Regions from separate parts of the Bacillus sp. HSf4 genome, predicted to be linked through region 1. Evidence: predicted binding sites of a transcription regulator. Region 1 holds the regulator's gene; the other holds the start of a gene.

Evidence for each region. Region 1 encodes LexA, which represses DNA repair genes until DNA is damaged. Its sites were predicted from a motif close to CGAACATATGTTCG; they were not measured.
Region 2: the regulator LexA is predicted to act here: its motif matches at 2,785-2,798, upstream of P3X63_RS07170 (ImmA/IrrE family metallo-endopeptidase).

Annotation. Positions count from the first base shown of each region.
Region 1 covers NZ_CP120679.1:2,028,099-2,035,653, forward strand. The annotation lists gene P3X63_RS10395 (thymidylate synthase) at 69-908, shown strand; gene P3X63_RS10400 (hypothetical protein) at 950-1,642, shown strand; gene P3X63_RS10405 (peptidase G2 autoproteolytic cleavage domain-containing protein) at 1,849-4,293, shown strand; gene lexA (transcriptional repressor LexA) at 4,525-5,148, opposite strand; gene yneA (cell division suppressor protein YneA) at 5,304-5,615, shown strand; gene P3X63_RS10420 (YneB family resolvase-like protein) at 5,635-6,324, shown strand; gene P3X63_RS10425 (DUF896 domain-containing protein) at 6,341-6,574, shown strand; gene tkt (transketolase) at 6,741-7,555, shown strand, end outside.
Region 2 covers NZ_CP120679.1:1,403,664-1,411,218, reverse strand. The annotation lists gene P3X63_RS07200 (hypothetical protein) at 1-38, opposite strand, end outside; gene P3X63_RS07195 (ATP-binding protein) at 38-838, opposite strand; gene P3X63_RS07190 (ArsR family transcriptional regulator) at 738-1,544, opposite strand; gene P3X63_RS22825 (hypothetical protein) at 1,541-1,846, opposite strand; gene P3X63_RS07180 (helix-turn-helix domain-containing protein) at 1,875-2,096, opposite strand; gene xre (HTH-type transcriptional regulator Xre) at 2,272-2,628, shown strand; gene P3X63_RS07170 (ImmA/IrrE family metallo-endopeptidase) at 2,856-3,464, shown strand; gene P3X63_RS07165 (poly-gamma-glutamate hydrolase family protein) at 3,498-4,127, opposite strand; gene P3X63_RS07160 (YrvL family regulatory protein) at 4,250-4,657, shown strand; gene P3X63_RS07155 (TetR/AcrR family transcriptional regulator) at 4,897-5,472, shown strand; gene P3X63_RS07150 (MDR family MFS transporter) at 5,491-6,915, shown strand; gene P3X63_RS07145 (peptidase G2 autoproteolytic cleavage domain-containing protein) at 6,949-7,555, opposite strand, start outside.

The DNA.
Region 1 (7,555 bases):
CTTCTCTTATCTATTGAAAAAAACTCGTTTTATACATATCATTTGGAAAGAGGATAGGAGAGGATATGATGAGCCACTGCGATCAACAATACAACGCTATTATTCAAAAAATTATTGAATCCGGGATTTCAGATGAAGAGTATCGCGTCCGGACGAAATGGGAGTCAGACGGTACAGCTGCTCATACTTTGAGCATCATGAGCGAAAAAATGCGCTTTGATAATTCTGAAGTGCCGATTTTAACAACCAAAAAAGTAGCATGGAAGACAGCGATTAAAGAGCTGCTTTGGATTTGGCAGCTGAAATCGAACGATGTTCAGGTTCTTCAGAACATGGGTGTTCACATTTGGGACCAATGGAAGCTTAAAGACGGAACGATCGGTTCAGCATACGGCTATCAGCTGGCAAAGAAAAACAGAACGATCAACGGCGAAAAAGTCGATCAGGTTGACTACCTGCTTCATCAATTAAAGCATAACCCGGCTTCCCGCAGGCATATTACAATGCTGTGGAATCCCGATGACTTGGATGAGATGGCGCTGACGCCTTGCGTTTATGAAACGCAATGGTATGTCAAGGAAGGAAAACTGTCTTTGGAAGTAAGGGCGAGAAGCAATGATATGGCATTGGGCAATCCGTTCAATGTGTTTCAATATAATGTGCTGCAGCGCATGATCGCCCAAGTTCTTGGCTATGAACTGGGCGAATATATCTTCAATATCGGAGATTGCCATATCTACACCCGCCACATCGACAATTTGAACATTCAGATGTCGCGGGAGCAGTATGAGGCGCCGAAGCTTTGGATCAATCCGGAAATTAAAGATTTTTATGATTTCACGATCGACGATTTTCAATTGATTGATTATCAGCACGGAGACAAGCTCACATTTGAAGTAGCAGTATAAAAACAGGCGGAAAATCCGCCTGTTTTTCTTAAAAAGGGGGAATCGAACCGGTGAAAAAGTTGGCCTGTCTTCATGCCCACCACTCAAATATTGGATATATTGAACGTGTGTTTTCTCAATATGAAATAGAGCTTATTCACTTTGTCGATCCCGGCTTGATGCATGAATTAACGGCAGAATCAACCTTTAATGCCGGACAAAAAGCAAAAGAGCAAATAGAATGGATGGCACGCTGCAGCCCAGGGGCGATCTTGATCACCTGCACAAATTATATTGCGGTTTTACAGAAAGCGGAACTTTCCATTTCCGTGCCGGTCATTAACATTGATGAACCATTTTTTGAACAGATCTGTCAAACCGAGAAGCGGCAATTGATGCTTTTTTCTAATCCTGCAACTGTTGAAAGTACAATGGAGCGTCTGAAAGAATATGCGCGTCAACGACAAAAATCCCCGAATGTAGAGTGTATGATCCTTAAACATACTTTCGATCTCATCATGCGTGGATATAAGGAAATGTACGATGCCGAGATTGAGAAACATATAAAGCGAATCGCAAATACCGAAAACAGGCTGCTCTCCGTTGCTCAGTTATCCATGGTTGATGCAGCTGAAGCAGCGGAAAGTTCATCATCTGAAATGATCATCAATCCGCTCGAACCGCTAGAGCGCCATGTGGCAGCTTTGCTGCAATTAGAGAGGCGGCACTTGATCGCAGAAAATACAAAGCTATAATAAGCCGGCTTTAAAAGGATGGAGGGATCGGAAATACTGATCATCCGTCCTTTTTTTGCAGGGGTTAGAAGGATTACAGTGATGTATATCCAATTTATAACATAGATGTAAAATGGATGATTTGGCCGCTCCGTTTTCGAAATTTGAGACAGGCCTTCCCATCCGCATTTCAACGCCCATATTAAAAAGAAAGAGGTGTCCTTAGAATGGTTCATTCACAAAAACCTTCTGATGTGTCTCTAAATGCCGAATTGAGATCCACCGCTAAAGGTCAATTTTTAAAGCATCAAAACCGTTTGACGGAAATCGAGCAACTGAAAGCAAGGATGCAAAATCTCATTCAGCATGTCGAAACCTCTCAAAGCGTTGAGGTGACAGATGCAAGGGTGACGGCCGAAGGAGAGGCGGCCTCACTGTTGAAGGAGCGGCTTGATAAGGAGTATCACAAATTGCTTGGCAAAATCACTCGCGAAGTGAATGTTGCAGATTTCGGGGCTGTTCCTGATGGAAGGGATAATACTGAAGCTTTCCGCAATGCGATCGGAAATGGACGAGTTAAAGTGAACATTCCGGCGGGCGAATATTTTGTTCAAGGAATCAAGCTTCCGTCTTGGACATATCTTGTCGGACAAGGCAAAGGCGTCACTGTCATTAAACTTCATGAGGATACCCCGGCACATGAGTGGGTCATCACGAATGACGATTATGAAAATGGAAACCGTCATATTTTTGTCCAGGGAATGACTTTAGACTGGAATCCTGACAGACAATGCGGGGTGAGAAATCCTGGAGGGCAGTTTTCCAGCTGTTTAACGTTTGCAAAAGTCGAATTTGGCTGGATCAAAGATATTGAAGCCGTCAATGCAGGTCTCCACGGAATTGATATTACATCCCCGACATATGATCATTTGCCTGATACAGACTGGACAAAAGACGGCTCCAAATATATTTGGATTGATAACTGTGTCGCATATGGCGCCGGCGATGACGGCATCACTACGCATTACAGCGAATACATCTTTATTTCAAACTGCTATTCTGCAGCCCCTCGCGGCACAGAGCACGCCGAAGGCATGGCCAACTCCAACGGTATCGAGATTGATGATGGGTCAAAGCATGTCTGGCTTTTAAACAACGTGACAAGCGGAAACATTCGCGGGGTAGAAGTGAAAGCCCATGAAATGTGGCCGGCTTCTCAAAATGTCCATATTATCGGCCATATATCCTACCGGGATGTCCGCGCGTTTGACCTTCGGCATATCGGCCACCACCAGGCATCAGATCCGGAAAGCACCACAGCATACGATGTAACGCTTATTGATTGTACAGCGGTCGAGCCAGTCTTCAATTCTCTGTATGAGAGTGTGACCCCAAGAGCACTCGTTGTTTCAGCCTATAAAAATGTTTATATAAGCGGATTCACAGCGATCGGAAATCCGGATTACGACTATGGCGGCTATCCTGTAGTAGCATTGCAGTACCGAAGTCAAAACATTACGATCAATGGGATTAAGATTCGCGGATTTAAAAAGGCCGGCATCGATATTCGTTTATTGGGAGGGGCAAATCAAACCGATCATATCAAAATATCAAACTTTGATTTTTATCATTCAGCTCCAATCGGAATATCGATCGGAGGCGGACTCTATAACGTGAATATTATGAACGGAACCATGATAACAGAAGGCGGGACAGCAGGGATCCAGTCTCCGAATAGTCAGGCTGTCATCATCGGCGTTTTGGCGGAAGGGTACAGCGCCGCTGCATCCATTAAAGGTCAAACCTACCAGCAGATGCCCGTCAATTTAAAGGGCGGAGCCCAGATTGCAACCACCTCCGGTTTTGCATTTAATCAAACAAGCGCCGTTATTGCCGGAACCGGGGATATTACGGCAAAAGGTGAAAGAAATGCGGTCATCGGAGCTTCGGGCGGTTCCAGCACAGAGGGCTCCCGCGCATTTGTCACAGCTTCAAACAACTCTCATATTACAGGCAACGGCGTATCCAGAACGATACTTTCATCAGAAAGCATTACACTTGAAGAGCCGTACACTGTGGCCGGAGGTCACCAGTCAATCAAATGGCTCCTTGACTCCCGTTATGGAAATGGAGCATTTGCGGGGGCGGTAACCTCTTCATTAACCGGCTATGGAGAGTATTTTGAGAGTGAAAGCGGGCAGTTGATCGATACAGGCACCATCGTCACTTTAAAAGGAGAAAAAATAGCCCCTGCCCAAAGCGGAAATGATTTGCTGGGGGTTGTGTCAGAAACGACAGCTTTTGTTTCTGGGGCATCCAGCTTTGTCTGGCAGCGCCGCTATTTGACAAATGAGTTCGGCGGATTGATTGATGAAGAGGTAACCGATCATGAGACAGGGGAGCTGATTCGCCTCCCGAAACAAAATCCGGACTATAACGAGTCTTTGGAAGGGAGCTATCTGTCACGCGATGTCAGAGATGAATGGCATGTCGTCGGGCTTTTGGGCAGACAGTATGTACGTATTGACGGCACAGTGCGGCAAGGAGATTATTTAGGAGCGATTGACGGCATAGGGACAAAAGCAACTGAAGGTTCTTGGAAGGTGATCAAAATAACTTCTCCGTACACTCCTGAAAAAGGATACGGAATCGCTCTCGCCTTGATCAAATAGCGGGCGCCATAAAAACGGTCAGGAGAAAAACATTTTAAACATGAAGATTTATAAAAGTTTCCTGTGTGCAAAAATTTTGTTGACTATCAATAAATCATCATAGATAATGGACTTGTAAGCATATTATGAATTCCTCTTTTTCAGGTTCGCCCCCCAAAACAGCGGGAAGGGATGAACCTGATTTTTTTTGATATCAAAAAGGCCGCCGGTAAACCGGCAGCCGCTGCATCATTAGTGAACGGTTCTGAAGACGCCGATCACTTTTCCGAGAATGGTCACATTTTGCAGAATGATAGGCTCCATCGTGGGATTTTCAGGCTGCAGGCGGATGTGAGTCTTTTCTTTGAAAAACCGCTTGACGGTCGCTTCATCTTCTTCGGTCATGGCCACGACGATATCCCCGTTGTTGGCTGTGTTCTGCTGTTTGACAATCACATAGTCTTTATCAAGTATTCCCGCATCAATCATGCTTTCCCCCATGATCTCAAGCATGAAAACATGCTCGTCCGGCGGTGCCAGGCGGTCGGGAAGGGGAAAGTACTCCTCGATATTTTCCACAGCTGTAATCGGCGTCCCGGCTGTCACCTTTCCAATAACGGGAACGTTGACCACCTGGTTTTGCGGAATGTGAATGTCTTCTTCGGTATCCAGTATTTCGATGGCTCTCGGCTTTGTCGGGTCTCTTCTGATCAGTCCCTTTGTTTCAAGCCTTGCCAAGTGGCCGTGTACGGTTGAACTTGATGCAAGGCCGACCGCTTCGCCGATTTCCCTGACGGAAGGCGGGTAACCTTTGCGTTTCACTTCTTCCTTAATGAAACGCAAAATATCAAGTTGTCTTTTTGATAGCTTCGTCATGTTCTGCACCTCAAAACGTCGATTTTAGGTAGATTATAGCATGTTTTACCTCCAAGTACAAACATAGGTTCGAAAAAACGTTTGACAGAAACGTGTGTTCGTATGTATACTGAAAACACAAAAAGCGAACAAATATTCTGTTTGGGGTGATGGATTTGAAAAGGGAATCGTTGGTTTTCGTCGGTCTGCTTACTGCTGTGATCAGCTGCTGTATTCTGTTTTTGTCTCTTGCCGGGAAAATGGAGGAAAACAAGCAATATGTTAAAATAGAGGTGCAGGAAGGCGATACGTTATGGGAGCTTGCCGATCGCATCGAAGGCGGGAAAAACGCTGATAAACAAAAGTTCATTGAGTGGGTTGCCGACAAAAACGGCCTTTCGACGTCCGTCATCAGGCCGGGCGACGTTTTGATCCTTCCGGTAACCAAGCAGCACTCCCACCGGTATCAGCTTGCAGTCGTAGAATAATAAGGATGAGGGGATTTCTATGAACGCGATTATATACACCAGGGTGAGCACGTCAAAAGAGCAGCAGGAAACCTCCTTAAAACGGCAGGAAGAGGAGCTTGCAGCGCTTGCCGCCGAACACGGCATGACCGTTGTAAAGGTCATTTCAGAACAGGCGAGCGGATATGAGATGGACCGCGACGGCGTATTCGAACTGCTGGAAGAACTCAAAAGCTCAAGAGTAGATGCGGTCTTAATCCAGGATGACACAAGGCTTGGCAGGGGAAATGCAAAAATTGCCCTCCTTCACTGCTTATATAAAGAAGGCGTTCAAATTTATACGCTTGCTCACAGGGGCCGGCTGGAACTTTCCGAGGCGGACTCGATGGTGTTGGAAATTGTCAGCATCGTTGAGGAATATCAGCGGAAAATACATAACCTGAAAATTAAAAGAGGCATGAAAAAGGCGGTCGAAAACGGCTACCGTCCGGAAAGAAATTTGAAAAACCGGCATGAGGGAAGCGGAAGAGAACGGATCGAAGCACCGCTTTCGGAAATCATCCGGCTCAGGGAAAACAAGCTGACGTTTGCAGAGATTGCAGCCGTGCTGAGAGGCTTCGGCTACAGCATTTCAAAGGCAACAGTGCACCGCCGCTATCAGGAGTATAAAGAGGGACAGGTTCATTTGTTGTCAAATGGAAGCGAATTTAGTAGTATGAATGAGAAATAAACCAAAGGAGCATGTTATGATTTCCAAAGAAAAAATAGCCAGGATTAATGAGCTTGCGAAAAAATCAAAAACCGGCTCTTTAACAGACAAAGAAAAAGCGGAACAGCAGAAGCTCCGCCAGGAATACCTGCAAGGTGTCCGCGCTTCTATGAAAAACACGCTGAAAAATGTAACCATTGTTGACCCGGAAGGCAACGATGTGACGCCGGAAAAGCTCAAACAAGAAAAAAACAAGCGCGGGCTCCATTAATTTTAGGGAATACGTCAATATCGTATTCCTTTTTTGTATATACTACTGTTGTTTAAAATAACTGCAAATCATCATTTTTCAGCCGTCTTTTGAGACGAAATGGTTGTGAAAACTGATGGGTAGATTTATGATAAGGAAGTAGAGTACATACAGGAAGGGGATTAAAATGAAAACGATTGAATCAAAATCTGTCGCAACGATCCGGACTCTATCCATAGATGCGATTGAAAAAGCAAAATCCGGCCACCCGGGCATGCCAATGGGTACAGCTCCGATGGCTTATGCGCTTTGGACAAAAATGATGAACGTGAACCCGGAAAACCCAAATTGGTTTAACAGAGACCGGTTTGTGTTATCTGCCGGACACGGTTCAATGCTGCTTTACAGCATGCTGCATTTAAGCGGATATGACGTATCAATGGAAGATCTGAAGAATTTCCGCCAATGGGGAAGCAAAACTCCCGGACATCCTGAATTCGGTCATACTCCAGGGGTCGACGCGACGACAGGGCCGCTTGGCCAAGGAATCGCAATGGCTGTCGGTATGGCGCTTGCAGAACGCCATCTTGCGGAAACCTACAACCGTAATGAATATCGTGTCGTTGACCATTATACATACAGTATTTGCGGTGACGGAGATTTAATGGAAGGAATTTCCTCAGAAGCGGCTTCACTTGCCGGACATCTGAAGCTTGGCCGTTTAATCGTTCTTTATGATTCCAACGATATTTCTCTTGACGGAGATCTGGACCGTTCCTTCTCTGAAAATGTGAAACAGCGCTTTGAAGCGATGAAATGGGAAGTGCTGTATGTTGAGGACGGGAATAACATTGAAGAAATTACAGCTGCGATCGAAAAAGCAAAGCAGAATGTAGATCAGCCGACACTAATTGAAGTCAAAACAACGATCGGTTACGGTTCTCCAAACCGGGCTGGAACTTCCGGTGTTCACGGCGCTCCTCTCGGTGCAGAAGAAGCCGG
Region 2 (7,555 bases), 620 kb from region 1:
CTGTGCACTGTTTTTCTTCCTTCACATAGTCGGCACATTAAAGCATTCCCTCCAGTCTATGATTGATGTCGAAAGCGTTCCCTTTCAGGATGACGAGAAAGTCCCGGCACATTTCTACAAGCCTTGTACCGAGCGCTTCATCAATCGCGATGATTTCTTCTATATCAAGCTCGCTTGAAAGCAAAATCGGCTTATGGTTCAAATATCTGTAATTGACGACCGCATAGGTTTGTTCAATCTGCCATTCCGTTGCCCTGGGCTTACCGCCGGCAGGCTTGAACAAATCATCGAGAAACAGAACTTCAACTCGCTTCATCCTGTTTAGCTTATCCTCAAGCAATGCAAAGTCCCGTTTTAAATCGTTGAATCCTTCGACAAAAGGGAAATAAAGGACCGGCACATAAAGCTTCTGCATCAGATGATTGGCTGCCGCCGTAAGCAAATGGGTTTTTCCCGATCCCGGACGTCCTAAAAGCGCGATGCTGTTTCTCCGGCTTGTTCGAATCTCCGGATAAGCTTGTCCATATTCAAGGGCACAATCATAAGCGTCTTGTACAGACGGATGCTTGCCTTCGGTCTTAAAATGTTCAAAACTGAGGGTTTTAAATGCTTCGGTAATCTCACTGGACTTTAAAAGCCTTTGCGCCCTGCGCCGTTCTCTGCAGGGGCATGCCACCCATACTTCCGTATCTCCGCGCCGCTCGATAAACCCGAGTTCGTCTTTGCACATGGGGCAGTCAAACCGTTTGCCGGCGAATTCGTCCGGTTTGGCCGCCTGTAATGAACGGCTTTTTTTTCTCAGTTCTTTCATGACATCGTCGATCGTGCGTCTGCCCATTATTTTCCCTCCTTGACCTTGTCCCGGCGCCTGACTCTTGCAGTCGATCCAGGATATATTTTTCACAGTAGCTGAAGACTTTGATCGTTTCCTGTTTGCTTTTTCTCCGTTCTTCATACTCGAGAAAGCATTGTTCAAGCCATTTGATTGTTTGCGGCAATGAGACACCGCGGGCGACAATCCGGGCGATGGCTTCATAATCCCTCTGTGCAGGCCGGACATCCCTTCCTTCCTGCAAAGACCTGAGAGCTGCGAAACGTTCAGCAACCGCCTGAATTTGCTTTTGTTTTGTTTTCATCTGTATAACATCTTGATTAGATCGGACAGGTTTGCCGGTATCACTAGACTCATTTGTCCGTTCCGCAGACTGTGAACGGACATTTCGGGCCAGCCATTTTTTCGAATGTCTGACAGACAGAATCAAACCGTAAGGAGCCCGCGTCACAGCAATGTAACCGCTCTGTTCGAGCTGGGAAAGCCACCTTCTGATCGTTTTTTCATTCACACCGAATACGGCGGCGAGCTCCGACGCTTTCAGCGGCTTATTTCCGAGCACAATTCCCCATGTGATGTCTTCTTTTTCAATTTCTTTCGTCGTTGAACTGATGCACCATAAAAACAGCCAGATGGCGCTGCCGATTTTGTCGTAATGCTTCCGGTTTAAAATGCCTGAATAAATCGGGAACGGGTAACTTTTTTCAGTCATCGGCCGCCTCTTTCCGCTGTAGAGGCACTCTCTCGCTTGAGCATCACATATCGCTCATATTGGTCTTTCGTTTCAAATTGAAACACCGGCGTTCCGTCCTTTGTAAATGAGATCGATCCGCCGGCTTCTCCAAGTCTCCATTGGTCAAACCGGTTATTGCTGTATGGAATGGCAATCGCCTCCATGCTGTATCCCCCTTCTACGGCCCCTGCTTTCGCCTTCCATATCGGCTGCCGAACGACAGCCTCCCGCGGATAACCATAGGCCCGGATTTGTGTAATCATAGGATGTTCGAGATTCATCACATCGCCTTCTTTCCTCATGTGTTCATTAGATACATTTCGTATCAAGAATAACCTGAAAAAGATCGGGAAAAAGCTCACGATCCGAAACAGCATAGAGTTTTTCAAACTTCAGCATCGTTTCTCTGCCCGGATTTCGTGCCCCATTTTCGATTTTGCGAACATAGACCTCAGATATTCCCAATCGTTCGGCCACTTGCTTCCGAGTCCATCTCCGCCTTAAGCGTTCTTCCATTAAACGTTTTCGCAAATGTTTTCACCCCGCTGTTTTGATACAATTCGTATCTGTATGTCTATGATTATAATTGATACATTTATTATCATCAATACTTTTTTGATACTTTTTTTATCATTTATTTCATTCGATACATTTTGTATCTATAATGGGTATTATAATGACGAAGTGAAGGAAGCGAGGTCATTCTATGCTGGGCGGCAGACTGAAAACCTTAAGAGGAAAACGGACACAGGAAGAAGTTGCGAAACAGATTGGCGTATCACGAGCGCGCTATTCCCATTATGAAAACGGAAGAAGCGAGCCAGACTACGAAACATTGAAAAAACTGGCCGATTACTATAAAGTGACAATCGATTATTTGCTGACAGGTGCGGAAAAAAAGGAGCCGCTTCAAGACAGCCTTGATGACCCCGATCTTCAAATTGCCTATCGGGACATGCGGGAATTTTCCCCTGAAAGCAGACAGCAGGCGATTGAGTTCATTCAATATTTGAAGGAAAAAGAAAAAAAACGGCAGCCTGAAGACAAACAAACGGATAAATAAGGTATTTTTATTAAACATTCCCTGATGAGCGCCGATTTAATGAATAAGACCTGCATCAAAAGGGAAAGATTTGCTCAGGCGGTTTCTCATGATATATAGTATAATCTGCATGTGTATTAAAGCCCCTTAGCCGGGCTTTTCTTTCCCGCTCAAAACAGAACATTCGTTCGAAGGGGTGTCTCGCATTGGAATTTTATTTAACCCATCTTGAAGAATACGTCAAAAATATGTATCTAAAGTTTGGTTTTTTCGAACCGCAGCACATCGATATGAACAGAGTCGCAGCGGGGCTTAATATTTGGATTCACTATGAAAATATGGACAGCATGATGATCAAGCATGACGGAATGTACAGCATCATTCTTAACAGCAAGCTCTCAAGACAAAAGCAGTGGGAGGACTTCGCACACGAGCTGTGCCACGTTTTAAAGCATGCGGGAAATCAATTAAACATGAACAAAATGTTCAGGGAGCTTCAAGAATTTCAAGCCAATCAATTTATGTATCATTTTTGCGTGCCTACTTTCATGCTCTTGAAATTGGATTTTCCCGAACTGCGCTGCAATGCCGTGAAAATGGTTGCCGACCTGTTCAATGTAACAGACGAATTTGCCGCCAAACGAATCGAACTATTTGAAAAACGCCAGACCGGAATCGAGTTCCACAAAGCGTGGACGGACAGCCTGCAAATCGCAGGAGAGCATGCTGAAGGACGGGATCAAGAAGATGAATTGACACGCTATAAACGGGAAACCAGGCGCCCATACGCCGCCCGAAAAAGCGCTGAAAAGCTGCTTGCGGCTGAAAGGCAGACAGCATATATGCTGAAAAAGTGACGGAGAAAGCCGGCAGAAATGCCGGCTTGCGGATCATCGATACACTTTTTCAATCCCCTCTTTTATCGCTGCTATATAACGGAAAAACACCTCGTTCTTAGACGCTTCCCTTCCCTTTAAACTGAAACGCCCGAACATCGCCTTTCGCTGGGCTGTGCTGATTTCTAATTGCACGCTTAAACCTGTTTTGCACCGATTGTTGATGCTCGCAGGATTCGTCCCCGACAGATGGGCGTCTGCCGCCAGGAGTTCAGCGGAAAACCCGTGGTTGTGTAATGCTTCGGCAAAAATACGGGCCCGTTTGTGATCAGTCCCGCCGACCAGCGTCCGGCAAAGAGAGGGTTCTTCATAGCCGTGCAAAGCCAAAATATAATGGTGTCTCTCGGCCATTTGCACGGCAAGCGGGTCATCAAAATGGGCGCTTGTAACGTGAAGCTCTTTGTTGCCGGATCTTTTCAGCCCCTCAAGCAGATAAACGGAAAAATCCGCGGCCAAACAGCGGACGATTTCACTGATCCCCGGCTCAATCCCCCCTCCGTGCGGAGCCATCACAAGCAGACCGCTTTCTGATACCCTTGAAAAGACCGTATAATCGATCCCCTTCTGTTTATTTTTCGACAGCTCTGTAAAACTGGCGTATTGGTCTGTCAATCTGTGTTTCATCGTTCTCCCCGGAATGTCTGTTTTTCAAGTAGTTTACCCGCAGTCACTAAGTTTGTAAATTACAATTGGATATTTTTTTGATATGATCAGATGTATACCGCATGATTAGGAATGAATGCTTAATGAAAAAAACACTAGGAAACATGGTCGCAGTCACCTTAATCTTTCTTTTGATCCTCTTTGTCTTCGCACTCTTATTCGGATCTTATTTTTTCGGGACCGCCGGTTTTTTCGCCATTTTCGGTGTAACCTATGAATCACCGGCCTCACTGCTTTGGTTTATTCTCCTGAGCTTTGTCCTCGGCGTCGTCTTTGAAATTCCCGAAAGATTTTTAAGCCTTTTGATCAGACGTAAAGCCGTCACTTTTACAATTGATTGCTTCTTCACTTGGCTGGCGATCCATTTAGCCGATGAAATGATGGACGGGATCAATATCCCGATCGATGTTGAAATCATCGCCTGCTTGTTTTTATTTGTGATCCAGCTGGCCTTTGATGAAAATAAAGAAAGGAGCATATCTGATGACTGAGCAGGAAAAAGATTTGCAGCGTTTTCGAAAAATGAGAACATGGGAGCGGAGATCGGATTCATTTTATGGTTTATCCATGATTTCCGATTCTATGATGGTGTGTGTCAAATGGATCGGTGGTATCATCGTTAAAATAGTCCTTTGACACCATTTCGAAAAAAGGCCTTTATGAAGGGCCTTTTTTTTCGTTACAATACATGATGTTGACCGATCAGTATAAATACAAAGGAAATGATAAAATGACGGAGCAAACAAAAAGCCGCGACAAAATCCTGCGCACGGCTTCCAGGCTGTTCCGCAAACAGGGCTACCATGCGACTGGACTGGCCCAGATAACGGCAGAAAGCGGAGCCCCAAGAGGATCGATTTATTACTACTTCCCCGGAGGCAAAGAAGAGCTTGCCGCCGAAGCCATCAAATTAACGGGTGAACGGATCAAAACCTATATATCATCAACTCTCAGCCGGGAAGCGGACCCTGTAAAAGCGTTTCAAACATACATGCAAACGATGGCTGACGGCGTAAAAGCGCACATGATGGAAGAAAACGATGATATCCCGATTGTCTCAGTCGCTTCAGAAACGTGGTCTTTCAGCGAGACGCTGCGGAAAACGTGTGATCAAGTTTATCAAGATTGGCAGCTTGTCTATCAGGAAAAACTGACACAATCAGGCTTTCCCAAAGAAAAAGCGGCTTGTTTGAGCATTGCGATTCAGGCGATGATAGAAGGCGCTTATGTACTCTCCGTGACGAAAAAAAACGGCCGGCCGCTGAGCGCGGCTGCTCAACAAATTCCATATATGCTTCAACAATAATCAAAGGTGGGAAATCAAATGGAACATACAAAAAAAGGATCCATCATGATCATCGCAATCTTAATCGTCGGCAACTTCCTTGCTTTGATTAATGAAACGGTCATGAATGTGGCATTGCCGAAGATCATCGACGACTTCCGCATATCTGCAAATACGGCTCAATGGCTGTCTACCGGATATATGCTCATGATCGGAATCGCCGTACCGGTGACTGCGTTTTTAATGCAGCGGTTTACGACACGGCAGCTCTTCATTTCCGCCATGGTCTTATTTACAGCAGGGACTTTTTTGGCGGGGGCGGCTCCCGTTTTTCCCCTCGTCCTCGCAGGGCGGATCATCCAGGGCTCCGGAACCGGACTGATTCTGCCCTTGGTGATGACTGTCATTTTGACATTGGTTCCCCCAAAAAAACGCGGAACGGTCACGGGGATGCTGACCCTTGTCATTTTATTTGCCCCGGCGATCGGTCCGGTGATTTCCGGCTATATTGTCGAGCATTATTCATGGCGCATCGTCTTTTTCATGATGCTCCCTGTCGCGCTTTTCATGATCGTCTTTGCCGTTTTCAAATTAAAAAACGTCACCGAACTCACCTATCCGAATATTGACATATTGTCGATCATCTTATCGACCGTCGGATTTGGAGGGATCGTTTTTGGCTTCAGCAACGCCGGAGAAGAAGCGGGCTGGAGCAGCCCGAAGGTGATCATCGGACTTGCGGCCGGCATCATCGGTTTACTGCTGTTTGTCCGCCGCCAGCTGAACATGAAAGTGCCGATGCTTGACATGAGGCCTTTCCGCTCCAAAATCTTTTCCGCGGCAGTCGTCCTGATGTGGATCGTCATGATGCTGCAATTTTCCATGATGCTGATTTTGCCGCTGTACTTTCAAATGGCGCTCCAGCTCTCCCCGATGGATACAGGGCTTTTGATGCTGCCGGGAGGCTTGGTACTGGCCATGACCTCTCTTGTGGCAGGACGCCTGTTCGATCAGCTCGGATTTAAGCCGCTTTTATTCACAGGCTTAATCATTGTGATGGCCGTGCTTTGGCTGTTTACGAACATTTCAAGCGATACCTCGATGGCAGCGGGAATGATGCTTTACGCAGGGTTTACACTCGGCGTCGGCCTGACGATGGCACCGATCATGACGCTTGGCTTAAACCAGGTCCCGAAACCTTTATATCCGCACGGTTCGGCGATCATGAACACGGTCAACCAAGTATCAGGCGCAATTGGACCGGCTTTGTATACAACGATCCTGACAACTGTTTCAAACCGTTACATGGAGCAGTCCTCCATCACAAACAAACAGGAACTGCAAATGCAGGGAATGACGTCAGGCGTTCATACGGTTTATTTCGTCGCCATCGGTTTTGCCTTTACTGCTCTCATTATTTCATTTCTTTTAAAAGCCAAGAATGAATACTCTCAAAACAGCTAAAATAAACAACCTAGCTTAGGCTAGGTTGTTAGTTTATCGAATAAATGCGAGGGCAATTCCAAAGCCTCTGTGAACATCATATTCAGACGTTACTTTCATAACTTGCCACCGTTGACTTGATTTTTCCGCTTTTGTTGCAATACCACCATGTGCCTCGATAAAATCACCCGCCTTCACCGTTTCGTCACATCTTACATACACCTGTCCGACAAGTCCGACCACATTCCATTCTTCTCGATCCTTTCTAGATTTATATTCTTTTTCAGGACGGTAATCAGGGTTTTCTTTTGGAACCATAACCATTTCGCCGTCAGGGCCTTTTTGCAATTCATATACATATCCGCCAAACTCATTTTTGAGGTAGCGACCTGACCAATGAAAACTTGCTTCACCAAGGATAACGCCAGCGGTTTCTGAGATAGCGCCCAGCAGATGATCGCCTTTTTCAGCAGGTCTGATCTTATCTCCCTCAAGTGCGACAAGTGTGCCAGTCGGAATCCTTTTGCCCGTCAGGCTTTCGAAATACTCTCCGTAATCCGTGAAGGTTTGGGAACCGGTAATGCTTCCTGACGCTTTAATTGTGCCGTTTCTAGCATGTAATTCAATCTTTCTGTTCGATGTGGAAGGAGAATTGCCGGAA